Regions from separate parts of the Rhizobium sp. YTUHZ044 genome, predicted to be linked through region 2. Evidence: predicted binding sites of a transcription regulator. Region 2 holds the regulator's gene; each other region holds the start of a gene.
The links. The regulator HrcA, encoded in region 2, represses chaperone genes, less so after heat shock. The targets are predictions, from matches to a motif close to GTTAGCACTCNCNNNNNGNGAGTGCTAAC.

Region 1: a site for HrcA is predicted at 4,885-4,913, ahead of NL154_RS24815 (co-chaperone GroES). Genes of this name have one in related genera too.
Region 3: a site for HrcA is predicted at 6,278-6,306, ahead of groES (co-chaperone GroES). Genes of this name have one in related genera too.

The regions. Positions count from the first base shown of each region.
Region 1 is NZ_CP101427.1:410,603-420,572, reverse strand. It holds gene NL154_RS24845 (HIT family protein) at 1-481, opposite strand, end outside; gene NL154_RS24840 (PAS-domain containing protein) at 567-2,933, opposite strand; gene NL154_RS24835 (HD domain-containing protein) at 3,132-3,551, opposite strand; gene NL154_RS24830 (DUF2934 domain-containing protein) at 3,557-3,880, opposite strand; gene NL154_RS24825 (hypothetical protein) at 3,950-4,306, opposite strand; gene NL154_RS24820 (hypothetical protein) at 4,414-4,704, opposite strand; gene NL154_RS24815 (co-chaperone GroES) at 5,056-5,370, shown strand; gene groL (chaperonin GroEL) at 5,521-7,149, shown strand; gene NL154_RS24805 (hypothetical protein) at 7,207-7,458, shown strand; gene ydiJ (D-2-hydroxyglutarate dehydrogenase YdiJ) at 7,703-9,970, shown strand, end outside.
Region 2 is NZ_CP101426.1:2,581-12,550, reverse strand. It holds gene NL154_RS00070 (helix-turn-helix domain-containing protein) at 65-484, shown strand; gene metK (methionine adenosyltransferase) at 663-1,916, shown strand; gene trmB (tRNA (guanine(46)-N(7))-methyltransferase TrmB) at 1,913-2,614, shown strand; gene NL154_RS00055 (DUF1150 family protein) at 2,754-3,011, opposite strand; gene NL154_RS00050 (Hsp20 family protein) at 3,059-3,484, opposite strand; gene NL154_RS00045 (nucleoside hydrolase) at 3,766-4,710, shown strand; gene grpE (nucleotide exchange factor GrpE) at 4,750-5,385, opposite strand; gene hrcA (heat-inducible transcriptional repressor HrcA) at 5,497-6,585, opposite strand; gene rph (ribonuclease PH) at 6,712-7,431, shown strand; gene NL154_RS00025 (VOC family protein) at 7,428-7,853, shown strand; gene rdgB (RdgB/HAM1 family non-canonical purine NTP pyrophosphatase) at 7,854-8,498, shown strand; gene hemW (radical SAM family heme chaperone HemW) at 8,508-9,710, shown strand; gene NL154_RS00010 (saccharopine dehydrogenase family protein) at 9,772-9,970, opposite strand, start outside.
Region 3 is NZ_CP101426.1:992,569-1,002,538, forward strand. It holds gene NL154_RS04820 (NAD(P)/FAD-dependent oxidoreductase) at 1-155, opposite strand, end outside; gene NL154_RS04825 (AI-2E family transporter) at 174-1,340, opposite strand; gene NL154_RS04830 (hypothetical protein) at 1,558-1,941, shown strand; gene NL154_RS04835 (VOC family protein) at 1,949-2,809, opposite strand; gene NL154_RS04840 (twin-arginine translocation signal domain-containing protein) at 2,806-2,898, opposite strand; gene NL154_RS04845 (universal stress protein) at 3,086-3,505, shown strand; gene trhA (PAQR family membrane homeostasis protein TrhA) at 3,667-4,335, shown strand; gene NL154_RS04855 (GNAT family N-acetyltransferase) at 4,412-4,963, shown strand; gene NL154_RS04860 (pentapeptide repeat-containing protein) at 5,137-5,838, shown strand; gene NL154_RS04865 (usg protein) at 5,902-6,174, opposite strand; gene groES (co-chaperone GroES) at 6,456-6,770, shown strand; gene groL (chaperonin GroEL) at 6,820-8,448, shown strand; gene NL154_RS04880 (hypothetical protein) at 8,543-8,965, shown strand; gene NL154_RS04885 (glycosyltransferase family 4 protein) at 9,052-9,970, shown strand, end outside.

The sequences.
Region 1 (9,970 bases), on a different replicon from region 2:
ATGCTTCAGCGATCCGCCGCGCCGGCTCCGCCATTTCATTTTCGGGCATCTGCAGAACGCCATGTTCCGCCATCAACGCATGGTATTGCTGCTTCTCAAGAGGTAGACCTGCAGGCAAAGGAACGACATGAAAATGCAAGTGACTATTGGCCTGCCGGCTGCCGAGCGAAAGCACGTAAATTCGTTCAGCATCGAAGACGCTTTTCAGCGCACGAGACAAAAGGTGCACCTTCTCCTGCAGTCGAAGATACTCATCGGTCGACATGTCTTGCGCCAAATCCTCCCGATGTTCTCTCGGGCAGACAAGGCAATAACCGGGCAGTGTCTGATATTTGCTCAGGAAGATAATCGTCTCATCGTCTTCGAAAATACGATGATGAAAACAAGCCGGATCATTCTCGATCAAGCCGCAGATAAAGCATGGCCGCGTCGCAATGTCGCGCACATAGGTCTTGAGATCGAAGGGTTGGCGATCGATCATTCTGAACCTCCATCTCCCAGCGGCGAGCGCTAAACAATGCGACCAACAGCGAAGGCCGCCGCCGCTCGGAGAAGATGCCGTCTGCCTATCCGGCAGCGACACGCAACTGATCTGGCACCTCCGCGCCGATCGGAATCCGAAGCGTAAACGTCGTGCCGTCCCCGCGGCTGCTTGTTACTTCTATCGATCCGCCGTGAAGCTCGATGATCTGCTTGACGAGATTAAGGCCGATGCCAGTGCCGGCAATGCCCGTGGAACTTCTGGCACGGAAATAACGCTGGAACATCTTCGGGAGGTCATCGGCGTCGATGCCGATGCCTTCGTCGCGGACAGTGATGCAAACGCTGTCCCCTTCCTGCCATCCGGTGACGTGGACGTTCGGCGAATCCGGTGCGTATTTCACGGCGTTCGAGAAGAGATTGCTGAAGACCTGGTCGAGCGCAGGATGATCCCCATAGATGGTCGGAGGAAGCCGATCGAGGTCAAGCAGAAAACGGTGGGTGCGCCGGATGCTCTCCTGGCGGGCGCGGCAGATTTCGATGATTTCCGCGATCGAGCACGGCTTGTGCACGATGGTGATCCTGCCATGGTCCAGCCGCCCGGCAGCAAGAATACTTTCCATCAGTTCGAGCATGCGCGAAACCGAGCTGCGGATCTGATCGGCTTTTTCGCAAAGAAACTCCGGCGTCGCTGCCTCTTTGCGCCGAATGAGCCGTTGCGCCGCGCCGTCGATCACCGCAAGCGGGGTGCGGAATTCATGCGACGCCATCGAGACGAACTGCCGCTGCAATTCGTTGATCTGCTTTTCCTGTTCGAGCATCCGTTCGAGCTCTTCTGTCTGCCGCGCCAGTTCGACCGTGCGGGAGCGCACCATCTCTTCAAGCGTGTCACGGTGCTGCAGCAATGCCTTTTCGGCGCGCTTGGCCTCGGTGACGTCGACGACAGCCATCAGCGATGCCGCCTGGCCCTTGTAGTTCAAGCAGGTGGAATAGACGGTGACCTCGATGGCCGCGCCATCTCCCTTGAGATGGCGGCAAGAGCGGGACGAAGCAGGATCCTCGACATCGAAAACGACGGCCTGCGGCGGATTGGATTCCTGCGCCTCGATGTCGGATAGTCGCATCGTCAGGAATTGCTCCAGACGATAGCCGTAGTGATCGATGGCGGCTTGGTTTACGTGGAGAAATCTCAACGTTTCATGATCGTAAACCCACATCGGCATCGGGTTGCCTTCGAACAGCAGCCTGAACGATGCCTCCTGCATCTTGAGATCGGTAATGTCGACACGTATGCCGACGCTGCCGCCTTCGGAGATCTGGCGTTCTTCGATCCGTATCCAGCGGTTTCCGGGTAGGCGCTGCTCGTGTTTGCTGGTGGGCTTTGCATGATGGGCCAGCCTTTCCGCCAGCCATTCCTCTTCGCGTCCGACCGCTTCCGGATATTGGCCGCGCTCGAGGCCAGCACGCAGGCGGTCTTCGAAGCGCATGCCTTTTACGAGCATATTGCCGCTTTCGGCGTAAAGCTGCTCATATCTCTGGTTCCAGAGGACGAAGCGGTCTTCCTCGTCGAATAGGACGAGACCTTCCGGGACGACTTCGAAAGCCGCCAGAAGACGTGAATGCGCTGCCCGCGCCTCCTGCTCGGCGCGTTCTGCCTGGACATGCGCCTTCGCAAGGGCCTTTTCAGCCTGCCAGGCCTGCGTGATATCCTCGTGGGTCGATACCCATCCGCCGTCCGACGTGCGCTGATGATAGCCGCGGATGATCTGGCCCGACTTGAGTTCCTTGATCCAATCCCGAGGCGTATCGCCCCTATTGGTCGCTTCGGCCCAGGCGAGATATTCCGAGGTCGAGGTGGCGGGAACGGCGCCGACCCCCTGTCTCAGGTTGAGGATGTCCTTGAGTGACTGTCCCGGATGGATGACGGAGGGATCAAGTCCGTAGACTTCGGCATAACGGTTGTTTGAAAGCAGCAGCCGGCCGGCCTCGTCGAACAGGCAGACGCCTTGTCCCATGCTGGCAAGTGCCGTATCGAGTTGCTCGTTGCGCCGCTGCAGGCGCGCGTGGACTGCGCCGAGCTCGATATGTCGCTTAATGCGGGCGACGAGCTCCGCGGCGGAGACAAGGTTGGAAACGCAATCCACCGCACCGGCGGCAAGCCCTCCGATCCGGCTCTCCTCGTCCTCCGGCGAGACCAGAATGATGACTGGAATATCACACGTTATAGGCTTTGATTTGAAACGCCGGCAGTCTTCGAGCCCACCTCCCTCCGGCGACAGGGCGTCCAGCAGAATGAGCGCCGGCAGCGGTCGTTTGGCGGCGCATTCGTGAAACTCAGCTCGGTCGAGGTGAACGCGCAGCACGATACCATGTCGCTCGAGGGCGTCGCCGACACCCTGCAGGCCTGCCAACGTGCCATCCATTGCCAAGATTGTGTGCAGTTCGCCGGACACGACCGTTCCCTCGTTCATCCACATGGACGCGACTATAGGTCGTACCGGTTAACACGACCCTCACCTCAGGTCGGCCTCAGGGTGCTCCGCTTTCTATGGTTGAAGAATGGTTGCGAGCGAGGCGGAAAATATCCGGTGATGCAAGAGGACGCACGGCAGACATTCTTCGGGACTTTCGCCGGCACCGCCCGAACAGACCTAGCGTTCGTTCCGGATGTCGTGCAGGAGATCCAGACCGCGCTGGTATTTTTCGGTTTTCTTGCCGGCTTGTTCGGCCTGTCGGAGATTGTCTTCAAGGTCCGCCTGTTTGACTGGCAGGGCCAGCGAATTCGATGCGGCGCGTCTGACGAATTCGTCGTCAGGCTCCTCGGGCCGCCGCGTCAAGGCATCCACCGCAGAGATGATCGCCGGCGGGAAGCCTTCCTCCCTTAACCTGTCGAGCGTCCAGCCACTGCCTTTTTCGGCGACGTCGTGAAGATAGGCAACCGTTCGCGCCTCGTCTCCCGACACGAGAAGCGCGACCCGCTGGCAATGCTCAAAGAATGGCCGCCCGGTCTTGTCCACCTGCCCTTCATGCGCCTCTAAGGCGATTTGCATGGCATGGTCGAGATGCTGCATGGCGGTTACGGTCCTTCGGTCCTTCTGATTTTTCGCCGGGAAGGGTTCTCCCCGGTTGTTATCTCGATATCGGGCGTCGTGGAGCCGGCAACACCAAGGTCGGCTCGCGGCGGATCGAGATCACCGCTTTCCCCGGCTCCTTGCAGCAAGGCCGCATCATCTCTGTCGTCTTGATCAAGCAGGTCTTGCAGCGTCTCATGCTCGTCTTCGCCAGCCAGTTCGTCGCAAGCTTGCATCCAGTGACGCAGGTCCGAACCTTCAGGGCGGCCTTCGGCTTCCCAGATTTCATAGGCGCGCCGGCGTATCTGCTCGTGTTTATCTATGGCCATGATCTTCTCCAGTTTCGACCTGACCTCGCTACTCAATTTGGCGCGCGGCGACGAGCCGGGCGGCCATCTTCAAGGCGTGTTGATGGTCGGAAGAAAATCCTCCACCTGTTTGCGCTGATCCTTTGAAAGCGTCTCCACTCGCTCTTTCCAAAAGCGTTCGGCCGCCGGGGGATCCTCATTCCATTGACGAACAGTGGTGATGTTGTCGTCGATCTTGGACCGGCGCCGCCCGCCGAGACTGAGATACTCCCTCGCCAGTTTCAGGCTTGGGGTCTCGGTGCCGCTCTCGCGATCCAACGTCGAACGCACATTGCAGCGGGCGGCTTCCAATGCCGCCTGGCGATCGGCCTCAGCTTGCTGCGTGTCGAAGGAGCGCGCATCGTCGGTTCCACTCTCGGGTGAGATGTTGGTTGGGGAAGTGGTCATGGATCACCTTTCGATGCTGTGATCCAATAACCTCCGCCAGCCGCGAGAGTTCCGCATGCTGGCGATTGATTCGAGCGGGCGGCCAAGCCAAGCCGTCCTGCCGGCAATCAGTGAACGGCCATGCTTACCATGCGATAGGGGTGCACGGCCTCGAACTGCGAGATCATCGCCGTTGCCTGGAGCAACACGCGCTCGGCATTCTCGGGATCGTCCCTGGCGAGTTCGTCGGCATTGACGCGGATCGCTTCGGCCATGTTGTTGGAGAGCACGGCAAATTGCGTATTGCCTTCGACAAGAGCCTCACGCGCCGTATCCTCCAGCGTGCGAGCGATATCGACGAAGATCTCCTCGCGTTCCTCGATACTGAGGTCTTTGATTATATTGGTCTTCTCTTCCATGTCACTCACTCCTAAGACGTGCGACGGTGATCGAGCTCATCGAGCCTCGATCGCCAGAGAGCTAGGAACGCCGACATCCGGATTCAAGCCTTGTGCAGTTTGAACTCGCCTTCGAGACGAGGGGACGACTATCTTCATTATGTCGAACGCAGGAAGGGGGCTTCTGTTCCCGGGAGAGTTGCTAGCAGTCGACAGCAGAGAGTGCTAATTTTTCTCCTGCTCCTCTTGAAATCGAAAAACGCTCGAACCAGATCATTCGCGCAATGCGCGCGACTTGCACCCGTCCGGATCTCATCAATCCGGTCCGGCCAGCACCGACACCGTCGTCATTGTTTGTCTATGGAGGAAGACATGTCGTTCCGACCGCTTCATGACCGCATTCTCGTCCGCCGCGTCGATTCCGAGGAAAAGACCAAGGGCGGCATCATCATTCCCGACACCGCCAGGGAAAAGCCGCAGGAAGGCGAGGTCATCGCCGTCGGTCCCGGCGCACGCGACGATGCCGGCCAAATCCAGGCACTCGACGTCAAGGTCGGCGATCGCATCCTGTTCGGCAAGTGGTCCGGCACGGAGATCAAGATCGATGGCGAAGACCTGCTGATCATGAAGGAAAGCGACGTGATGGGTATCATCGAAGCTCAGAGCGAGCGGAAAGAGGCCGCCTGAGTCCATCAAGTCGGAAGTCAACGCTAAAGCGCGTTGCGATCTCTGAGGGTCGTCCCTCGCGCTTTGGATCTTAATTTCTTCGCATGTCGTTCTCGCAAAACCGCTGTACACTTGGCGACATGCGCTAGCTGCCGATGAAGGAGTGAGGACATGGCTGCTAAAGAAGTCAAATTCAGCGTCGAAGCCCGCGAAAAAATGCTGCGCGGTGTCGACATCCTGGCCAACGCCGTAAAGGTGACACTGGGTCCGAAAGGCCGTAACGTCGTGATCGACAAGTCGTTCGGCGCGCCGCGCATCACCAAGGACGGCGTTTCGGTTGCCAAGGAAATCGAGCTCGAAGACAAGTTCGAAAACATGGGTGCCCAGATGGTCCGCGAAGTCGCTTCGAAGACCAGCGACATCGCCGGCGACGGCACCACGACTGCGACGGTGCTCGCCCAGGCGATCGTCAAGGAGGGCGCCAAGGCCGTGACATCAGGCATGAACCCGATGGACCTGAAACGCGGCATCGATCTCGCCGTCAGCGCTATCGTCGAAGAACTGAAGGCCAACGCCCGCAAGATATCCAACAATGCCGAAATTGCCCAGGTCGGCACCATCTCCGCCAATGGCGATGCGGAAATCGGCCGCTTCCTGGCGGAGGCCGTGCAAAAGGTCGGCAATGACGGCGTCATCACCGTTGAAGAAGCCAAGACCGCCGAAACCGAACTCGAGGTCGTCGAAGGCATGCAGTTCGACCGCGGCTATTTGAGCCCCTATTTCGTCACCAATGCCGACAAGATGCGGGTCGAATTCGAGGATCCCTATATTCTCATTCATGAGAAGAAGCTGTCGAACCTGCAGGCGATGCTGCCGATCCTCGAAGCTGTCGTTCAGTCCGGCAAGCCGCTCCTCATCATCGCTGAAGACGTCGAAGGAGAAGCCCTTGCGACCTTGGTCGTCAACAAGCTGCGCGGCGGCCTGAAGATCGCTGCCGTCAAGGCGCCTGGCTTCGGCGATCGCCGCAAGGCCATGCTTGAGGACATCGCCATCCTGACCGCCGGCACCGTCATCTCCGAAGATCTCGGCATCAAGCTTGAGAATGTGACGCTCAATATGCTCGGCCGGGCAAAGAAGATCACGGTCGAGAAGGAAAACACGACCATCATCGACGGCGTCGGTTCGAAGGAGGAGATTTCAGGCCGCATCGCCCAGATCAAGGCCCAGATTGAAGAAACCACCTCCGACTACGATCGCGAGAAGCTGCAGGAACGTCTTGCCAAGCTCGCCGGCGGTGTTGCCGTCATCCGCGTCGGCGGCTCGACGGAAGTCGAGGTGAAGGAGAAGAAGGATCGCGTCGACGACGCGCTGCATGCAACACGCGCGGCGGTCGAGGAAGGCATCCTGCCCGGTGGCGGTGTGGCGCTGCTGCGCGCTGTCAAGGCACTCGACAATTTGAAGACTGCCAATGACGATCAGCGGGTCGGCGTCGAAATCGTGCGCCGTGCGCTCGAGGCCCCGGCTCGCCAGATCGCCGAAAACGCCGGCGCCGAAGGTTCGGTAGTTGTCGGCAAGCTGCGCGAGAAGAGCGAATTTTCCTATGGCTGGAACGCTCAGACCGGCGAATTCGGCGATCTCTACGCGCAGGGCGTCATCGATCCGGCCAAGGTCGTCCGCACCGCGCTACAGGACGCATCTTCCATCGCCGGCCTGCTGGTGACGACGGAAGCGATGATCGCCGAGAAGCCGAAGAAGGATGCTCCTCCGGCGATGCCCCCCGGCGCCGGTATGGACTTTTAAGACAAGGCCGCAGGCTCGCCTGGACACGCCTGGCGGGCCTTTTCCGAGGGAATGAAGATGGTTCAAACGATCCTAAACCGATCGCAGGTGCCGCTGGACTCCCGCGATCTCGAAACCTGCCAGCGCGTCTTCGACAAGCTCAGCGCCGATTACGCAGTGGCAAGAGACAGCGACGAAGCCGAACGAATGGCGAGCATCATCATCGAGCTCTACCGACAGGGCGTGCGCGATCCCAATCATCTGCAGGCGATGGTCGAGGCGGCTCGCGGTCTCTTCGAGACAAACGGACGCCCACCGGCTGCTCACTGACTGCACGGAACCGTCACGGCGAAGGCTGATATAATGCAGCCTCCGCCGCGCACACGGACAGGGACAGGGACTGGGACTGGGACTGGGACTGGGACTGGGACTGGGACTGGGACTGGCGTTGCGCGTTTTATCAGCCGCTGCAAGGAGCCGTGGCACTTGATCCTCACATCGCCCTCGGAAATCGATTCCGATTCTGGGGCTGATGCGCTAGTGACAGAGTTCGAGTGCATTCTGAAGGTTCGCAATGATTCCACGCCTCCAGCCGAAGGTTACCCTCGCCCTCCCCGCCATAGGGTTTTTCCAGCGGCTCGTCGAAGCGGGATTCGAGGGCGACATCGAGACCGGCCCGGCCAGCCGAACCGTATTTTCGACCGACAATTCCATTTACCAGCTTGAGCCGACGGGCATCCTTTTTCCGCGAGGCGTAGAAGACCTGCAGCACCTAGCGTCCGTGCTGGCAGAACCCACGTTCCGCGGAATAAGTATTGCACCGCGCGGCGGCGGCACCGGCACGAACGGGCAATCCCTGACATCTGGCGTGGTGGTGGATTGTTCGCGGCACATGAGGTCCATTCTCGAAATCGATCCCGTCCGCAGGGTCGCGCGCGTGCAGGCGGGCGTCGTCAAGGATCAGTTGAACCAGGCGCTGAAACCTTACGGTCTCTTTTTCGCGCCCGAACTCTCCACCTCCAACCGCGCCACGATCGGCGGCATGATCTCCACCGACGCCTGTGGCCAGGGTTCCTGCCTCTACGGCAAGACCAGCAACCATATTCTCGGATTGCGCATCGTGCTGGTGGACGGCTCCGATTTTTGGTCGCGCCCGCTCGATGCGGAAGCGCTCGATGAGATCGTCGCAGGTAAGGACCGCGTCGGCGAGATCCACAGAACGGTGGAGCGGATCACACGCGAAAAGCGGGACCGGATCACTGAGGTTTTCCCGAAACTCAATCGCTACATGACCGGCTACGACCTCGCCCATGTCAGGCGCGACGACGGATGCTTCGACCTCAACGCCGTTCTCTGCGGATCGGAGGGAACGCTGGCTTTGATCGCCGAAGCCGAACTCAACCTTCTGCCGATCCCCGCTCATGCGGCGCTGATCAATATCCGCTATGGCGATTTCAATACCGCCCTGGAAGACGCCCGCGATCTCGCGGCGCTGAAGGTCGCCTCGGTGGAGACCATCGATGAGAAAGTACTTGGTCTTGCGAGACGCGACATCGTCTGGACCGGCATCGCCCGCTTTTTTCCGGATGAACCGGACGCGGTGACCGATGGCATCAATATCGTCGAAGTCCTCGCCGACGACGAGGAGGAGCTCGAACGCAAGCTCTCGGAAGTGACCGCAGCTCTCGACGCCGGCATAAGCACCCGCCATGCCGGTTACACGATTGCCCGAGGCCATGCTGAGGTCGAGGCGATCTGGTCGATGCGCAAGCGCGCCGTTGGCCTGCTCGGAAATGTGGAGGGGCCGGTCAGGCCTGTCGCCTTCGTCGAGGATACGGCCGTGCCGCCGGAAAATCTGGCGGCCTATATTCGCGAATTCCGCGCCCTTCTCGATGGCGCTGGCCTTTCCTACGGCATGTTCGGCCATGTCGATGCCGGCGTGCTGCACGTGCGGCCAGCCCTTGACCTCACCCGCGACGCTCATGTCCGGCTGGTTCGGGAGATCAGCGACGCCGCGGTGACGCTCACCCGCAAATATGGCGGCGTGCTCTGGGGAGAGCACGGCAAAGGGGTGCGTTCGGAATATGTGCCTGAATTCTTCGGCGATCTTTATCCCTGCCTGCAGGAAATCAAGCGGGCTTTCGATCCGGATAACCGGCTCAATCCGGGCAAGATTGCCACGCCTTCGTCAGAGGCGCTGACAAAGATCGACGATGTCCCGCTGCGGGGAGATACCGACCGTATCATCGGCAACCAGATCCGCTCCGCCTTCGACAATGCCGCCTATTGCAACGGCAATGGCGCCTGTTTCGATTTCGACGAAACGAGCCCGATGTGCCCCTCCTACAAGGCGACGCGCGACCGCCGCTTTTCGCCCAAGGGCCGTGCCGCGCTGATGCGGGAATGGCTGATGCTGCTTGCCGAAAATGGCATCGATCCCCGCGATGAGGCAACGCGCCTGCGGCGAAGCGCTCCGCTCGCGAGCCTCGCGCGACGCGCCTTCAACTCGCTGAGCCCGGCAAATCGGGACGATTTTTCCCATGAGGTGCGCGCGGCGATGGAGACCTGTCTCGCCTGCAAGGCCTGCGCCGGGCAATGCCCGGTGAAGGTCAGCGTGCCGGCCTTCCGCTCGAAATTCCTGGAACTCTACTACGGACGTTATCTCCGTCCGCTGAAGGACCCGCTGGTCGCGGCGATCGAGACGACCCTGCCGCTCGTCCAGCGCATCCGCCCCGCCTACAACATGGTCGTCGGCACGCGGGTCGGCAGAAGGTTGATGCGTGTGGTGGGGCTGACCTCGCTGCCGCGTCTGCCGCAAATCTCACTGGCAAAGGAAGCCGCC
Region 2 (9,970 bases):
GGCGTTTTGGGATGGATCAGGGGCATGCCGGTTGGAAACAGAAATTCGTAGCTAGGGCACGACCATGATTGAAAATAAGAAGAAGCCGAATCCGATCGACATCCATGTTGGCAGCCGCATTCGCCTTCGCCGAACGATGTTGGGCATGAGCCAGGAAAAGCTTGGCGAAAGCCTCGGCATCACCTTCCAGCAGATCCAGAAATATGAAAAGGGCACCAACCGTGTCGGCGCAAGCCGTCTGCAGAACATCTCGAGCATCCTCAATGTTCCGGTCTCCTTCTTCTTCGAAGATGCGCCCGGCGAACATGCCGGCGCCGTTGGCGGCATGGCCGAAGCCTCCAGCTCGAATTACGTCGTAGACTTCCTCTCCTCCTCGGAGGGCCTGCAGCTCAACCGCGCCTTCGTCAAGATTTCCGATCCCAAGGTTCGCCGGAAGGTCGTGGAACTGGTCAAGGCGCTCGCTGCCGAAGCTGACGCTGACTGATCCAGCTCTCATTGCAAAATGGAAAGGCGGTCGAAAGGCCGCTTTTTTTATGTTTTTGGGGCAAAATTTGTCACTTCGCCGCGGATATAAAGATATATTTATGTCCTTGTGCGCTTGTCATCGGCGCTCGAACTGAGTACCTACTAGCTGGCTTTTATTCTTTGAGGGGAATCCCGGAATGCGCGCGAATTATCTCTTTACCAGCGAATCTGTTGCCGAAGGTCATCCGGACAAAGTGTGTGACCGCATCTCCGACGAGATCGTCGACCTGGTCTACCGCGAAGCGGCCAAGACCGGCGTCAATCCGTGGGGCGTGCGCATTGCCTGCGAAACGCTGGCAACAACCAATCGCGTCGTTATTGCCGGCGAGGTCCGCCTGCCACCGAGCCTGATGAAGAAGGACAAGGACGGCAAGGACGTCATCAATCCCTCGAAGTTCAAGGCCGCCGCCCGCCGCGCCATCAAGGATATCGGCTACGAGCAGGACGGCTTCCACTGGAAGAAGGCAAAGATCGACGTGCTGCTGCACTCTCAGTCGGCCGACATCGCCCAGGGCGTCGACAGCGCCGCCGACCAGCAGGGCGACGAGGGCGCCGGCGACCAGGGCATCATGTTCGGTTACGCCTGCAAGGAAACGCCGGACCTGATGCCGGCCCCGATCTATTATTCCCACAGGATTCTGCGGCTGCTTGCAGCCGCCCGCAAGAAGGGTGACGGCGAAGTCGCCAAGCTCGGCCCCGACGCCAAGAGCCAGGTGACCGTGCGTTACGTCGACGGCAAGCCGTCGGAAGTGACCTCGATCGTGCTTTCGACCCAGCATCTCGACGAGAGCTGGGATTCCAAGAAGGTTCGCGCGGTCGTCGAACCCTATATCCGCGAAGCACTCGGCGAACTGAAGATCGCCGAGGATTGCAAGTGGTACATCAACCCGACCGGCAAGTTCGTCATCGGCGGACCGGACGGCGATGCAGGCCTCACCGGCCGCAAGATCATCGTTGACACCTATGGCGGTGCGGCTCCGCATGGCGGCGGCGCATTCTCCGGCAAGGACACGACCAAGGTCGACCGTTCGGCTGCCTATGCCGCCCGCTACCTCGCCAAGAACGTCGTCGCCGCCGGCCTTGCCGACCGCTGCACGATCCAACTCTCCTACGCCATCGGCGTCGCGCAGCCGCTGTCGATCTATGTCGACCTGCACGGCACCGGCAAGGGTGTGTCGGAAGACCAGGTCGAAGCGGCGATCCGTCAGAATATGGACCTCTCGCCATCGGGCATCCGCCGTCACCTCGACCTCAACAAGCCAATCTACGCCAAGACCTCGGCCTACGGCCATTTCGGCCGCAAGGCCGGCCGTGACGGCTCGTTCTCCTGGGAGCGCACCGACCTCGTCAAGGCGCTCAAGGAAGCCGTCAAGACCAAGGCTGCTGCATGACGGATATGGAGCGCCGGGGACGGGCGACCGAAGCCTTTTTCGGTCGCCGCAAGGGAAAGGCCCTGCGCGAACAGCAGGCGGAAACGCTGAACAGCCTGCTCCCGGCATTCCTCATCGATCTCTCGGCGGCTCCCCCGGAGCCGCTGACATCCCTCTTCCCGATCCCGGTCACGACATTGCGGCTGGAAATCGGTTTCGGCGGCGGCGAACATCTGATTCATCGGGCGCTCGAAAGACCTTCGACCGGTTTCATCGGCGTCGAACCCTTCGTCAATTCGATGCAGAAGCTTTTGTCGCGCATCGGCGAAACCGGTGCCTCCAATATCCGCGTCTATAATGACGATGCAACGCAACTGCTCGACTGGCTGCCGGATGGCACGCTCGACAAGATTGATCTGCTCTATCCCGACCCATGGCCGAAGCGGAAGCACTGGAAGCGCCGCTTCGTCTCGAAGACCAATCTCGACCGCTTTCATCGCGTGCTGAAGCCCGGCGGCCTTTTCTGCTTCGCCTCCGACATCGACACCTATGTGAACTGGACGCTGATCAAATGCCGCGACCATGGCGGCTTCGACTGGATGGCGGAAAACGCGGCGGATTGGCTGACCCCCTATGAGGGCTGGCCGAGCACGCGCTACGAGACGAAAGCGCGCCGCGAGGGCCGTTCCTCGGCCTATCTGACATTCAGGAAGATCTGACTTCAGCGAACACTGCGCTGGAAGCAATTGAAGGCCATGTAGTGCCGTGCGGCACCAACGACGATTAGTTCCGAAGCAGTATGGCTTTCAAATGCATGATGGCATTTGGTTTTTCAGAGGCACTGATGGCGTTTGACGGTCAGTGCAGACTGACCGTCTTCAATTCGTCTTCGGCCGCCTTGAAGAAGGTGCTGGAGCGGTTGTCCGTCAGAAGGATGGGCGTGCCGTCGGCGCCGAAGAGTGCCCAGAGATCGACGTTCGGATCGATATCCGGCGCCTCTGGGAAGCACTTGGCGACCTCTTCAGTGCGCATCTTTCTGATATAGGCGACCTCGCCGTTGCCGATGTGGGCAAGCTCGGATTTGGTCAAGCGAGACGTGGCTTCTTTCATCAACATTCCTGTTCCTCCGGGAGAAGGGACCAACGGTTCGACAAACCGTTGTGCTACTGTGAAACCGAAATGTTAATTTTCTTGACCATGCGGGCGGGTTCGGGACGAATTAGATCGACGGAGAGCAGACCGTTCTTGAGGCCGGCGCCAAGCACCTGCATGCCGTCGGCCAGCACGAAGGTGCGCTGAAACTGGCGGGCGGCGATGCCGCGATAGAGATAGTCCCGCTCGCCCTGCTCCAGCTGGCGGCCGCGGATCACAAGCTGGTTCTCCTCGGTGGAGACATCAAGCTCCTCCTCGCTGAAACCGGCAACCGCAAGGGTGATGCGCAGACGTTCGGGGGCGCCGCTGTCGGCGGCGATGCGTTCGATATTGTAAGGCGGGTATCCGTCGCTCGCCTTGGAAATGCGCTCCAGCGTCTTTTCCATGGCGTCGAAGCCCAGAAGCAAAGGGCTGGCGAAAGGCGTAATGCGGCTCATCTCTTTTCAAGTCCTTGATGCAAGCGACCATCCCGGACCTCAAGCGCAGCATCCGGATGCCGCTAATATGGGGGCATGATTACGGCGCTGCAAGGCGCGCACGACCCTCCCCAATTTAAACATCTGTCAATTTTCGAATGGCCGCGGCCGCCTCCTTGCTTGACAAAGGACCTGCTGCCTCGCATCAAAACATGCCCGCGCGTAATGTGCCGATTTGTGACGGGAAATGAAGAGATGGTGTCTGCCGGGACAACCGGCATGGCGGAAACGGGACGAGTGGAATGGCAAGCGCGAGAAAGATCATCATCGACACGGATCCCGGCCAGGATGACGCGGCCGCCATCATGCTGGCTTTCGGCAGCCGCGATGAGCTCGAGGTGCTGGGGATCACGACGGTCGCTGGCAACGTGCCGCTGTCATTCACCAGCCGCAACGCGCGCATCGTCTGCGAGCTCTGCAGCCGCACGGATGTAAAGATTTTCGCCGGAGCCGATAGGCCGATCGCCCGCAAGCTGGTGACGGCAGAGCATGTGCATGGCAAGACCGGGCTCGACGGCCCTGATCTGCCCGAACCGACGATGGCGCTGCAGCCCGGCCACTCCGTCGATTTCATCATCGAGACGCTGCGCCGCGAGCCGGAGGGCACAGTGACGCTCTGCACGCTCGGGCCGCTCACCAATATCGGCATGGCCTTCCAGAGGGCGCCCGACATCGTTGCCCGCGTTCGCGAGCTGGTGATGATGGGCGGTGGCTTTTTCGAGGGCGGCAACATTACACCGGCCGCCGAATTCAACATTTATGTCGACCCCGAAGCCGCCGACATCGTTTTCCGCTCCGGCGTCCCGATCGTGATGATGCCGCTCGACGTGACGCACCAGCTGCTGACCCGCAAGGACCGGGTCAAGCGCATGGCCGAGATCGGCACGGCGCCGGCAAAGGCCATGGTCGAAATGCTGGAATTCTTCGAACGCTTCGATATCGAGAAATACGGTTCCGACGGCGGGCCGCTGCACGACCCGACGGTTGTCGCCTATCTGCTGAAACCAGAGCTTTTCCAGGGCCGGGACTGCAATGTCGAAATCGAGGTCCAGTCCGAACTCACCGTCGGGATGACCGTCGTCGACTGGTGGCATGTGACCGACCGCAAGCGCAATGCCAAGGTCATGCGCCATGTCGATGCGGACGGCTTCTTCGATCTGCTGATCGAACGCTTCGCCCGCATCTGATTTTTATCTCCTTCTCCGAGCCGGAGAGGGAAACCGAGCTCAGGCGTCCTTCTCGTCGAAGACGGAATTGATCTCGGCCTCGACCGGCTTCGGGCCACCCTTGGCGACGCCGACCATGGCCGGGCGCAGGACGCGTTCGCCGATGGTGAAGCCGGCCTGCACGACCTGGACGACGGTATTGTTCGGCACTTCGGAGTTCGGCACTTCGAACATCGCCTGATGGAAATTCGGATCGAATTTCTGGCCAACCGGCTCCAGCTTGCGAACGCCGTGGCGCTCCAGCGCCGCGAGCATCGCGCGCTCGGTCATCTCCACACCTTCGATCAGCGTGGTGAGGCCGGCATCGGCCGTGGCCTTGGTCTCCGGAGAGATGGCGTCCAGTGCCCGGCGCAAATTGTCCGAGACGGCGAGCATGTCCCGGGCGAAACCGGCGACGGAATAGGATTTTGCATCCTTGACCTCGCGCTCGGTGCGGCGGCGCAGATTATCCATCTCGGCGGCAAGGCGCAGATAGCGGTCACGCAGCTCGGCATTCTCGGCCTTCAGGAGGTCGATCGGATCCGGCTGGTTTGCCTCCTCCTGCCCGGCAGTGGCTGTTTCGACGTTGACGGCAGCGTCGGCTGCGGCGTTGGCCGCAGTTGCGTCAGGTCCGTTTTTCGTCGTTTCATCGGTCATGACGGTCTCCGGTTGGTATTTTCAGATGCGCCCGATATCGAGGTTTGACCGGAAAAAATCAAGTCTGCGTGACGAAGAAGCGAAAATTCCGCGGCTTCGCCAGTGATGACATCAAAGCGGATTGCGCGACAGGCGGGAGACGAGCTGGGCGGTATAATCCACCATCGGCACGATACGGGAATAATTGAGCCGCGTCGGGCCGATGACACCGACGGCGCCGACAATCCGGTCGTCCTCGTCGCGATAGGGCGCGACGATGAGCGACGAGCCGGACAGCGAGAAGAGCTTGTTTTCCGAACCGATGAAGATCCGAACGCCCGAACCACTTTCGGCCAGGTTAAGAAGCTCGATCAGGCTATCCTTCTTTTCGAGATCATCGAACAGCATGCGCAGCCGGTCGAGATCTTCGGCGCCGGCGAGGCCTTCGAGCAGATTGGCGCGGCCACGGATGATCAGCTGGGCGGGCTTTCCCTCGTCCGGGCTGCCGGCCCAGACGGCGATGCCGCGCTCGACAAGATCGCGCGAGAGCGCATCGAGTTCGTGACGGACATCATCCTTCAGACGGCTTAATTGTTTGCGCAGCTCCGGCAGCGTCTGGCCGGACATGTGGGCGTTGAGGAAATTCGCCGCCTCCGTCAATTGCGACGAGGTGATGCCTGCCGGCAGTTCGATGATGCGGTTTTCCACCTGATCGTGATCGCCGACGAGTACGGCGAGCGCCTTTGTCGGCTCAAGCCGGATGAACTCGACATGTTTCAACACCGGATCGCTTTTCGAGGTGATGACGAGGCCGGCCCCGCGCGAGATGCCGGAAAGCATGCGACTCGCCTCGTTCATCATCGATTCTACCGGATTGCCGCCGCTTTCGGCCCGCACCTGGCGATCGATGCTGGCACGCTCCTCGGCGGAGAGATCGCCGATCTGCATGAAGGCATCGACGAAGAAGCGCAGCCCGATCTGGGTCGGCAGCCGGCCGGCGCTGACATGCGGGGAATAGATGAGACCGAGCTCTTCGAGATCGCTCATGACGTTGCGCACCGAGGCCGGCGACAGCGACATCGGCAGCAGGCGCGACAGATTGCGCGAGCCGAGCGGCTCGCCGCTTTCAAGATACCCTTCGACGATGCGGCGGAAAATTTCCCTGGAGCGTTCGTCCAGTGCAGCAACGGCATCCGAAACCGACGTCGACCTGATGCCCATGAACCTTTTCAAACCCACGCTGATGATGCTCCCGAAAATATAGTCAAACTCGCACCCGTGGCAAAAGGGAATTTGCAAATGGGCGCCGCCAATCGTAGAAGCGGTCAACAACTCCAGGAGATGAGAATGCGGCCTTCAGGCAGAAAAACCGACCAGATGCGCAAGGTCTCGTTCGAGCGCAATTTTTCCAAGCATGCGGAAGGCTCGTGCCTGGTGAAATTCGGCGATACGCACGTGCTTTGCACCGCGAGCCTCGAGGAAAAGACGCCGCCATGGCTGCGCAACACCGGCAAGGGCTGGGTCACGGCCGAATACGGCATGCTGCCGCGGGCAACCGGCGAGCGCATGAAGCGCGAGGCCGCCGCCGGCAAGCAGGGCGGCCGCACGCAGGAAATCCAACGGCTGATCGGCCGGTCGCTGCGCGCCGTCGTCGATCTGCAGGCGCTCGGCGAAAAGCAGATCACGCTCGATTGCGACGTCATCCAGGCCGACGGCGGCACACGGACGGCCTCGATCACCGGCGGCTGGATCGCGCTCTACGACTGCCTGAAATGGATGGAAAGCCGCAACATGATCAAGGTCGACCGGGTCCTGAAGGACCACGTCGCCGCCATCTCCTGCGGCGTTTTCGCCAGCCAACCGGTCATCGACCTCGATTATCTCGAGGATTCCTCGGCCGAGACCGACGCAAATTTCGTCATGACCGGCGCCGGCGGCATCGTCGAAATCCAGGGCACGGCCGAAGGCACGCCGTTCAGCGAAGAGGAATTCAGTTCGCTGATGCGGCTTGCCAAGAACGGCATCGGCGAACTCGTCGCCCTGCAGAAAGAGGCGATTGCGGGATGAACCCCATGCTGGAAGGCATGTTGGAAACGGCGCTCTATGCGCGCGATCTCGATCAGGCCGAGACGTTCTACGAAGACGTTCTCGGGCTTGAAAAGATCACCCGCGCCGGCAATCGGCATGTCTTCTTCCGCTGTGGGCCTGGCGTTCTCCTGATCTTCAACCCCGAGGAAACGATAAAGCCACCGGCACCCGACGCACTGCAGGTGCCGCCGCACGGCATGACCGGGCAAGGCCATGCCTGTTTCCGGGTGTCCGGTCGCAATATCGATGCGATGGCCGAACAGCTGATGGCGGCTGACGTCGCGATCGAATCCGAGGTGCACTGGCCAAACGGCGGCCGCTCGATCTATTTCCGCGACCCTGCCGGCAACAGCCTGGAATGCGCGGAGGCAAAAATCTGGGGCATCGAACAGGATATCTGAATGCGCAAGCTCGAAACCAAAACCATCGTCGTCGCCAGCCACAATGCCGGCAAGATCCGCGAGATCCAGGAACTGATCGGACCGCTCGGCTTCACCGCCAAGTCTGCGGCCGAACTGAATTTCGTCGAACCTGACGAGACCGGCACGAGCTTCGAGGAGAATGCGACGATCAAGGCGGTCGCTTCAGCCAATGCCGCGGGCATGCCGGCGCTTTCGGATGATTCCGGCCTGGTGGTCGACGCGCTCGGCGGCGATCCCGGCGTCTACACCGCCAACTGGGCGGAGACGGCAGACGGCACGCGCGACTTCGACATGGCGATGGCCAAGGTGGAAAAGGCGCTGCAGGATGCGGGCGCCACGACGCCGGAACAGCGCGGGGCGCGTTTCGTCAGCGTACTTTGCCTGGCTTGGCCGGACGGGCACACGGAGCTTTTCCGCGGCGAGGTCGAAGGCAACGTCGTCTGGCCGCCGCGGGGCACCCAGGGCTTCGGCTATGATCCGGTTTTCCAGCCCGAGGGTTACGACGTTACCTTCGGCGAAATGAGCGGCGAGGAGAAACACGGCTGGAACGTCGGCAAGCCACAGGCGCTGTCGCACCGGGCCCGTGCCTTCAAACTTTTCGTCGAAACCTGCCTGGAGGCATAAGGTCTGTTCGTGGGCAATTTCGATACGCCAAGCCTCTCGCGCGACGCCGCGCTGCTGCCCGATACCGGCGAGCCCGGCTTCGGCGTCTATGTGCATTGGCCCTTCTGCGCGGCGAAGTGTCCCTATTGCGACTTCAACAGCCATGTACGCCATCAGCCGGTGGACCAGGAGCGCTTTGCATCAGCCTTTTTGAAGGAGATGGCGGCGGTCCGGGCAATGAGCGGTCCGAAGACGGTGACGAGCATCTTTCTCGGCGGCGGCACACCGTCGCTGATGAAGCCGGAGACGGTCAATGCCATTCTTGACGGCATCGCACGGCACTGGCATGTGCCCGCCGGCATCGAAATCACCATGGAGGCCAATCCGTCGAGCGTCGAGGCCGAGCGGTTTCGCGGCTACCGGGCTGCCGGCGTCAACCGCGTCTCGCTCGGCGTGCAGGCGTTGAACGACCGGGATCTGAAATTCCTCGGCCGGCTGCATGACGTCGCCGACGCGCTGAAGGCGATCCAGCTGGCGCGCGAGATCTTCCCGCGCATGTCCTTCGACCTCATCTATGCCCGGCCGGAGCAGACGGTCGAGGAATGGGAGAAGGAACTGAAGGAAGCGATCTCCTATGCAGTCGACCATCTGTCGCTCTATCAGCTGACCATCGAGGAAGGCACACCCTTCTTTGGCCTGCACAAATCGGGCAAGCTGATCGTGCCGGACGGCGAGCAATCGGCCCTGCTCTACGAGGCGACGCAGGAGATCACGGCGCGTGAAGGCATGCCCGCCTACGAGGTCTCCAATCATGCCCGGCCGGGCGCCGAAAGCCGCCATAACCTGACCTACTGGCGTTACGGCGACTATGCCGGCATCGGTCCGGGCGCACACGGCCGGCTGACGCGTGGGCATGAGAAGCTTGCGACGGCGACCGAGCGCAAGCCGGAAGCCTGGCTCGAGATGGTCGAGCGCGACGGCCACGGCATTCTCGACCAGGAACGGCTCGGTTTCGAGGAACAGTCGGACGAGTTGCTGCTGATGGGACTGCGGCTCCGGGAAGGCGTCGATCTCGCCCGCTGGCAGCAGCTTTCGGGCCGTGAGCTCGACCCGAAACGAGAGGAATTCCTGCTCGAACATAAATTCGTCGAGCGGATCGGCAATTCGCGCCTGCGCTGCACTCCATCGGGCATGCTGATCCTCGATTCCGTCGTCGCTGATCTCGCCTGCTGACATCCAACGAGGTTGATCCGGGCGCGGCAGCGACATCGCCGTCCGCGCCGGAAAACAAGTCTCAGCCGTGGCTGGTCGCGCCCGCCTTGAACAGGCTGCCGGTCGGCGTCTTCAGGAACATCTCGAGCGGAATGTGTTCCTGGTGCAGGAAGCCGGTCGCCGGCAGCAGGCCGTCGCGGACCATTTCTATGACGGCGACGACGGAGGCCGACGTCGTCCAGGCAATCGCCGTGCGGCGGGCGCCGGCAATTTCGATCGGG
Region 3 (9,970 bases), 990 kb from region 2:
GCGCCGGTGATGCCGCCGCCGATCACCGCGACATCGGTCGAAAAGCTCTGCGCCATCGGCCGCCATTGCGGACGTATGGCATTCTTTCCCCAGAGCGAATGGCCGCTGACCATCTGGTCATGATCGGATTCGTCGAGATCGAGATCGGACGCCACTTATGTCTCCTCGCGTGATTACTTCGGCAATTGCGGCTGCGGTTTTTCCTCGATCAGCAGTTCCTCGATGATGGTCATGACGATCAGCGACAGCGGCAGCGCCAGCATTGCGCCGACGGCCCCCCACATCCAGGTCCAGAACAGGATGGCGAGGAAGACGATAAAGGGATTGATTTCAAGCCGCCGCCCCATCACCGCCGGGAAGATCAGGTTCTCCATGACGAGATGCACCGTGAAGAAGGCGGCCGCCGGCACCAGACCGACGATGAAGCCGTCATAGGTGATGATCCCGGCGATCGCGACGGAAAGCGTCATCAGCGTGATGCCGAGATAGGGGATGAAGCTCGACAGGAAGGCGAAGAAGCCCCAGAGCACCGGCGCCGACAGCCCACTTGCATAGGCGATGACGGTCATGACGACGCCAAGCCCGACATAGATCAGCGAGGCGGTGGCGAAATAGAAGCCGAGCACCTGCTCGACGCCATTGATGACGCGGATCGCCGCCAGCCGCTGCGGGCGGGTGCGGAAGGTCATGATGATGGTCTTGCGCAGATTGACGCGGCTGGCAAGAAAGAGCAGCAACGCGGCGAAGAAGATCAGCCCCTGTATCAGTGCCGGCGTCAGGCTGGTTGTCACCACATGCAGCACGTTGCCGGTGTTTTCGAGCAGCGCGCCAATCGACATCGGCCCGCTTTCGAATGTCGCCGGCGTGATGTGCAGCCATTCGATGCGCTCCAGATAGGGCATGATGCGGCTGATCATCCGCTCGATGAAGGCGGGGGCTTCGTTCGCAAGCGTCGCCAGCGGATCGGCAAGCGAACTGACCAGCAGGACGATGACCAAAGCGACTCCGCTTGAAAGAAGGAAAGCGTTGGCAAGCCTTGGCACACCCATTTTGCTGAGGTTTTCAGCGGCGAGGCCGAGGATCATGCCGACGACGACGGCAAGGGTGACCGGAATAAGAATCAGCGACATCATGTAGACGGCGGCAAGGCCGAGGATGGCGAAAATGCCGATGATCGCCCAGGCCATGCTGATGTCGAGCCCGTCCTTCTCAAGCCGATGCACCGGCGGCGACGGCAGTTCCTCCGCTGCCTCCTGCAACGACTGAGCCCAGGCGCTGGTTTGGCGTTCGCCGATGGCGATCTTCTTTGCGTGTTTGCGGATGCCGTTGGCGATGCCCATGTGGTGAGGTCCCCGAAGCCCCATTGCTTCGCCACAAAAACGCGCTGATGCGGTTCCGGTTCCGCGGCCATGGCGCTGTCGTAAAGACATCAGTCCGCCTGCAGGCAAGGGCGCTGATCGCGGAAGTGTCCGCTCCTTCTTCGGCTCGCGCCGATTTGATCCTGCCGCCGGAACAACCTCGCAGGCGCTGGCGTTCGGTCTCGGAAGGAGAGTGCTCATGATTGCAGATCCCGATCAGACGAAAACCACCGAGACCTATTCGACCGATCCCCCTTATGCGGACGAGGCGAGGTTGAAAGCCGCCGATCAGCGGCGTTGGTGGGTCTGGACCGTTCTTGCGGCGGGCGCGGCAGTTCTCATCATTGCCGGCGTGAGCGTTGCGATCTGGCCAAACCCCGGCAACAATGATCCGACCGCGACGGCTTCGACCAGGCCGGATCCGATCAACACGCAGCCCTCCGGACCCGGCGCCTTCAACAACGACCCGGCCTCCGGCCCTGCACGACCGCCCGAAGCGACAGACCGGTCGCCAACGCCGAGCGGAAACGGCGGCGGACCGACGCAGGTGACGACGCCATCAGGAACCGAGAAGGTCCAATAGCACAGGCTCAGGACGAAAGCGTCAGGCCGATGCCCCAGGGATCTTTGAGGAAGACGCCGCCATCGCGCTTCTCGCTGTTGATCTCCAGCGCGTCGAACCTGGAGACCGCCGCGTCGAGCGTCGCCTTATCGTTGAAACGGATCCGGTAGTCCGAAAGCCCGGTCATATTGTCGGCGCGGGCGGTGGCGCCTCGGCTGTTCCAGATGTTGGCGGCGAGATGGTGGTGATAACCGCCGGTCGCAAAGAAGCTCGCGCCGGGATAACGGGCCATCAGCTTGAGGCCGAGCACGTCCCGGTAGAAGGCGTCGGCCTGCGGGATATCGCCGACCTGCAGGTGCAGATGGCCGATCGCCGTTCCCTCAGCCATGCCGTCCCAGCGATCACTGGGCGCGCTGTCGTAGAGCGCCTGCAGGTCCAGACGCCGCGTCGCCATTTCGACCATGCCGTCCTGATGGAATTTCCATTGCTCGTGCGGCCGGTCGGCATAGATTTCGATGCCGTTGCCCTCGGGGTCGGAAAGATAGATCGCCTCGCTGACGAGATGGTCCGAGGCGCCGTCGAGCACGACATTGTTGTGGGCGGCTTGACGCAGCCAGCGCGCCAGTTCGGTGCGATCGGGCATCAGGAAGGCTGTGTGGAAAAGGCCTGCGGCATTCCGCGGCGCGACTGTCGCGTCCTTTGCCGTCGTTAGCGTCAGCAGCGGATGACCCCCGACCCCCAGCACTTCGCCGCTCGTCGTCTTCTCGATGACCTTCAGGCCGAGCATCGACTGATAGAAGCCGGAAACCAGGCCGAGGTCGGTAACGACGAGATGCGACTGGTCGATGTGAGCAGGCCGCGTCAGCGCATAGGATGTTTCTGTCATCAATGGGTCTCCTGCCTCTGCATTTGAAGCGTACCGGCGGTGGCGGCAACCATGCCGCCCGTGGCAAATCCGAGGAAGTCTCGCCGGTTCATGCGCCTGGTCTCCTCGGTTGCCGTACTTGATCTCTATATGGTCTATCCGGATTTTTCACAGAAGGCTTGTTTTTGAGGATGAAGCGTTGAGCAGATGTTGACGATGACCTGCACCGGCTTGATCGGAGTCAATGCGCCCGTATCTTCATCTGAGCAAGCTTATGCATCTCAGTCATGGAGGGAAGCCATGTACAGGAAAATCATAGTGGCGATCGCGCTCGGCAGCCTCGACAGGGGAGAGAACATTCTCCGCAAGGCCGCCTCGCTGCTCGACGCGGGCGGCCAGATTGTCGCGCTCAACGTCGTCGAGGATGTGCCGACCTATGTTGCGATCGAACTGCCAGCCAATATGCTCGAGGACGCCATGAAGGACGGCCGCGAGAAGCTGGAAGCGCTGGTCGCCGCAACCGGGATCGCGGCGACGATCGACATCCGCAACGGCCCGCCGGCCAAGGCCATCATCGCGGCCGCCGAAAGCTACGGCGCCGACCTCATCATCCTCGCCTCGCATATTCCGGATTTTTCCAACTATTTTATCGGCGCCACGGCCGACCGCGTCGTACGGCACGCCAAGTGTTCAGTGCTGGTCGAGCGGCAGAAGATCTGAATCTTCGCCGCTCCATTTTCGAGTGCTCTTCCCAGTCGTCGAGGCGGGGCAGACCTCGCGCGGTCTGTCACGAAGATTTACTGCCCGCGCGATGCGCCGCAGTTGCGCCCCCGCCAGTTCGGTGCGACCATCGCAATCGGGTACGAAACGGGTTGGCGTGCATGGCCGAGTTCAACGGCATTCGCTGGGCTTACGACAGATACGAGTTGATCGCCGACGGCATCGTCCATGGCGTCGGTCTCGTGTTGGCGCTGATCGGCGCCACCGCTCTGATCTTTTACGCCACGGTTTGGAGCTCCCACGGCGCGCTCGCCGCCGCCTGGATCTATGGCGTCGGACTGGTGCTGACGCTTGCCATCTCCTTTTCCTACAATGTCTGGCCGGTCTCGCGCACCAAATGGTTCCTGCGCCGCTTCGATCATTCTGCGATCTTCATCCTGATCGCCGCCACCTATACGCCTTTCCTCGAGCGCGGCGCCGACGATCCGCTGCTCTTCTTCATGCTGGTGGTGATATGGCTGTTCGCTGCCGTCGGCATCGTCCTGAAATGCGCCTTTCCCGGGCGCTACGACCGTCTCGCCATCCTGCTTTACCTCGCCATGGGCTGGAGCGGCGTGCTGGTGGCGGGGCCCGTCGCCGCGCGCATTCCCTCCGCTTCGATGCTGCTGATCATTATCGGCGGCGTCATCTATTCACTCGGCGTCATCTTCCATGTCTGGGAGAAACTGCGTTTCCAGAACGCCATCTGGCACGGTTTCGTCGTCATTGCAGCGGCCGTGCATTATTCCGCCGTCTTCGCTTGTTTCAGCCTGCCAATGCCGGGCTTCTGAGCTGCGGCCTGCCCGAGACCGTTCCGCAAGCCTTTCTCTGCCGTATCAGCCGTTTACATCTTTCGAACTGCGGCGTATGCCAACCCGCGCAGTCAATCCGAACCGGGTCATCATGACAGACGCCGTCCTCCTCCGCGACGCCACCGAAGCCGATCTTCCCGCCATCCGGGATATCTACAATCATGCCGTCGAGCACACGACGGCGATCTGGAACGAGACGCTCGTCGATCTCGAAAACCGACGGGAATGGCTGAGCGCGCGCAACGGCCGCGGCTTTCCGGTCATCGTCGCCGACAAGTCGGGTAAGGTCGCGGGCTATGCCTCCTATGGCGACTGGCGCTCCTTCGAGGGCTATCGCCACACGGTCGAACATTCCGTCTATGTCGAGAAAGATCATCGCAGCGCCGGCATCGGCGAGGCCCTGATGCGCGAATTGATTGCGCGTGCGGCGGCCGCCAATATCCATGTGATGATCGCCGGCATCGAGGCCGACAACACCGCCTCGATCCGGCTGCACGAAAAGCTCGGCTTCCGTATTGTCGGCAGATTTTCCGAGGTCGGCACCAAGTTCGGCCGTTGGCTGGACCTCACCTGCATGGAGCTTCGCCTGCCCGGCGAGGCCGATTGACCTACTTGCTCGGGCAAGGCCGACGGAGGATGAGCGCTCGCCGGACGGAGTGACCGGCAAATCATTGCCGGAGCGGTCACTATCTTTTTATTGTATTCTGAGCTGTGTAGAAAAGAGAGGCCGCCTGCTTCGCGAGAGGCGGCGTGATAAGCGTCATGGAGTTCAACAGTTCAATGGTAATGCATAGATCGCCGCTCGGCCTCCTTGCCTTCCTTCTTCTCGCCGCTGCTCCGATTTCCTCGCGTGCTGCCGATTGTGGCAGCACGGCCTCGCCGAAGCTCGACTGGCAGGAATGCACGAAGAAAAACCTGATGTTGCAGGGCAGTGACCTCCAAGGCGCCAATCTCTTCAGCACCGATTTCTCGCTGACCGATCTCAGCGGTTCGAATTTCAAATCCGCCAATCTGGAAAAGGCGAGCTTGGTGCGGGCCTCGCTTGAGGGGTCACATGCCGAAGGGGCCAACTTCGCCAAGGTCGAGGCCTATCGCGCCAGCTTCGCCAATATTGCCGCCGAAGGCGCTTCCTTTGCCGGCGCCGAGCTGCAGCGCGCCAATTTTGCCGGCGCCCGGCTCTCCGGCGCGAGCTTCGAAAAGGCCGAACTCGGCCGCGCCGATTTCGACAAGGCGGTGCTGACGGGGGTGAAATTCTCTTTCGCCAATCTCTCCCGCGCTGACCTTTCCCACGCCACCTTCGAAGGCCCGTTAATCTTCGAGCGCGCCTTCATGTTCTTGACTCGCATCGAAGGCCTCGACCTCTCGGCTGCCGCCGGGCTCGAACAGGCACAGATCGACCTCGCCTGCGGTGACGCCTCGACCAAACTGCCCGCCGGCCTCTCGGCGCCGCCGACATGGCCTTGTCCGGCTGAGCACGAGTGATTACCAGGCGACACTATACGCCTATGGCAACACGCACGTCTCTCTGGGATGGTTCGGTTCGACTTAGTGGAGTTTGAACTCGCCCATGACGCGGCGCCACTCGTTCGGCCCGATCAGCCGCTGGTGGGTGTAGCGAACAGAATGCAACGGCCCGTCGAGGGAGGACTGCCAGAACTCGAGAAACTTATGCATCTCCGGAAAGTCCGGGGCAAGATCGTAATCCTGCCAGACATAGGTCTGCAGCACGGATTCAAAATCAGGAATGCGATAGAGGATATGTGCAGTGGTCAGCCCATAGCCGTTCAGCTGACGTTCCAGATCTGAGGAAAATCGCATACTTCATCTCCGTTTCGTGACGCTCGAAAGGTGGCGCAAAATTTTGCAGCCATCAACGGATTTCTGAAACGCGTCCACCGTGTTTATTGTTCCTTTACAGGATGTTAGCAGCCACTTCGCACGAGTGCTAATTTTTTTATGGCGCCCTCTTGAAATGGAAAAACCGCAAAACCAGATCATTGCGCGCAGAACGCTCGATCGAGGTTTTGCACCCGCCCGGACTGGTCATCCGGTCCGGCCAGGGGAATAACATCACTATTGTTTGTCCATTGGAGGAAAACATGTCGTTCCGACCGCTTCATGATCGCATTCTCGTCCGCCGCGTCGATTCCGAGGAAAAGACCAAGGGCGGCATCATCATTCCCGACACTGCCAAGGAAAAGCCGCAGGAAGGCGAGGTCATCGCCGTCGGGCCCGGTGCACGCAACGATGCCGGCCAGATCCAGGCGCTCGACGTCAAGGTCGGCGATCGCGTTCTGTTCGGCAAGTGGTCCGGCACTGAGATCAAGATCAACGGCGAGGACCTGCTGATCATGAAGGAAAGCGATGTCATGGGCATTATTGAAGCCCAGGCGGCCGAAAAGATCGCCGCCTGAGGCATGTCCGCGCATGAGTCAAAAAGCTGCCTATTGAAGGAGTGAAAGAATGGCTGCGAAAGAAGTGAAATTTCATAGCGATGCCCGTGAACGCATGCTGCGTGGGGTCGATGTGCTGGCCAATGCCGTGAAGGTGACGCTGGGCCCGAAAGGCCGTAACGTCGTGATCGACAAGTCCTTCGGCGCGCCGCGCATCACCAAGGACGGCGTTTCGGTTGCCAAGGAAATCGAGCTCGAAGACAAGTTCGAAAACATGGGCGCGCAGATGCTGCGCGAAGTCGCATCGAAGACCAACGACCTCGCCGGCGACGGCACCACGACTGCGACGGTGCTCGCCCAGGCGATTGTCAAGGAGGGCGCCAAGGCGGTCGCCTCCGGCATGAACCCGATGGACCTGAAACGCGGCATCGATCTCGCCGTCGACGCTGTCGTCGCGGAACTGAAAACTAACGCCCGCAAGATCTCCAACAATTCCGAAATTGCCCAGGTCGGCACGATCTCCGCCAATGGTGATTCCGAGATCGGCCGCTACCTTGCCGAAGCAATGGAGAAGGTTGGCAACGAAGGCGTCATCACCGTTGAAGAGGCCAAGACTGCCGAAACCGAACTCGAGGTGGTCGAAGGCATGCAATTCGACCGCGGTTATCTGAGCCCCTATTTCGTCACCAATCAGGACAAGATGCGGGTCGAACTGGAGGATCCCTATATCCTCATTCATGAGAAGAAGCTCTCGAACCTGCAGTCGATGCTGCCGGTTCTCGAAGCCGTGGTTCAGTCCGGCAAGCCGCTCCTCATCATTGCTGAAGACGTCGAAGGAGAAGCCCTTGCGACCTTGGTCGTCAACAAGCTGCGCGGCGGCCTGAAGATCGCTGCCGTCAAGGCGCCTGGCTTCGGCGACCGCCGCAAGGCCATGCTTGAAGACATCGCCATCCTGACCGGCGGCACCGTCATCTCCGAAGATCTCGGCATCAAGCTTGAGAATGTGACGCTCAATATGCTCGGCCGGGCAAAGAAGGTGGCCATCGAAAAGGAAAATACCACCATCATCGACGGTGCTGGTTCGAAAGCGGAACTCGACGGTCGCACCGCTCAGATCCGCGCTCAGATCGAAGAAACCACCTCCGACTATGATCGCGAGAAGCTGCAGGAACGTCTTGCCAAGCTCGCCGGCGGTGTTGCCGTCATCCGCGTCGGCGGCTCGACGGAAGTCGAAGTGAAGGAGAAGAAGGATCGCGTCGACGACGCGCTGCATGCAACACGCGCGGCAGTCGAGGAAGGCATCCTGCCCGGTGGCGGTGTGGCGCTGCTGCGCGCGGTCAAGGCGCTCGACAATTTGAAGACTGCCAATGACGACCAGCGGGTCGGCGTTGAAATCGTGCGCCGGGCGATCGAAGCCCCGGTTCGCCAGATCGCCGAAAACGCCGGCGCCGAAGGCTCCATCATCGTCGGTAAGCTGCGTGAAAAGAGCGAATTTTCCTATGGCTGGAACGCCCAGACCGGTGAATATGGCGATCTCTACGCGCAGGGCGTCATCGATCCGGCCAAGGTCGTTCGCACCGCACTTCAGGATGCAGCTTCGGTTGCCGGCCTGCTGGTGACGACGGAAGCGATGATCGCCGAAAAGCCGAAGAAGGAAGCTGCTCCGGCCATGCCCGCCGGCGCCGGCATGGACTTCTAAGCGATCGCTCGGCCCGCTCTGCCCTCGGGGCGGGCCGTGCTACGCACTACCGAATGAAACAAGTTCCATCGGTCGACATCAATGGAGCCAAGCTATGAGAAAGGAAAACATCAGCAATTCCATACAGCAGAATGCCGTGGCAGCTATCAGTGCGGCGCATCTGCTTCATCCGGCGAAGCATTTCGGTCACCCGCGTGACGTGCTTGCCGCCGCCGAGATCGACAACGACGAGAAGCGGGCAATTCTCGCTTCATGGGCATCCGATATCTTCGCAGTCGAATCCGTACCAGCCCTCCGCCTTTACCCTGGGGCCGAAAGAGCTGTATCCTATGACGAGATCCTTGAAGCGCTGAAGGCTTTGGATAATGGCGATCGCCCATCCGCGAGGCAGGATACGTCCGCTTCCCTGAGTTCCCACAGGACCCGTCGTCGAAAACCACCCACCCCCCGATTTCCCGGCCTTTGCTTGTGCAGCTATTGGAAAGGAGGACGGCGCCGACCGCTGTTCGAAACCTGACTCTCCGTCTGGCCTGCCGTGTGCCTCTCGAAGACGCAGGCATGATTTTTGCCGACGGCTCTTTGCTCAACTGAGGAGTTTTGCCGATGAAGATCGCTCAGATTGCACCGCTCGCCGAGAGCGTTCCCCCAAAGCTCTACGGCGGGACGGAGCGGATCGTTTCCTACCTTACTGAAGAACTCGTGGCAAAGGGACATGAGGTCACGCTCTTTGCCAGCGGCGATTCCGTCACACGGGCGACACTCGTGTCATGTGCGGACGTCGCCTTGCGGCTCAACCCTGCGGTCAGGGACCATCTACCGCATCAGGTCGTGATGCTCGAGGAGATCCGGAGGCGGGCGCATGAGTTCGACGTACTGCATTTCCACATCGACCTGCTGCATTTCCCGCTGATCCGCGATTTCGCCGATCGAACCGTGACCACGCTGCACGGGCGGCTCGACTTGCCGGATCTCAAGCCGTTCTACGCCGCTTTCCCCGATATTCCATTGGTGTCGATCTCCAATGATCAGCGTCACCCGATGCCACCAGTCGACTGGCGCGGGACGGTCTATCATGGTCTCCCGGCCGATCTTCTTCCATTCACGGAGAACCCTAGGGGTAACTACCTGGCCTTCCTTGGTCGGATCTCTCCGGAAAAGCGCCCCGACCGAGCCATTCAGATCGCGGCAAAAGTCGGCATGCCTCTGAAGATCGCCGCCAAGATCGATAATGCCGACAAGGTCTATTGGGAAACCGTCATCGAGCCGATCGTTAAGAGCCATCCGCATGTAGAATTTATCGGCGAGATCGACGAACGTGAGAAAGCTGACTTCCTCGGAAATGCAGGCGCTCTGCTCTTCCCGATCGACTGGCCGGAGCCCTTCGGGCTGGTGATGATCGAGGCCATGGCCTGCGGCACCCCGGTCATCGCTTTCGGCTGTGGCTCGGTTCCCGAGGTCATTGACAATGGCATCTCCGGCATCCTGGTCGACAGCGTCACCGAGGCGGCCGAAAATGTCGAAT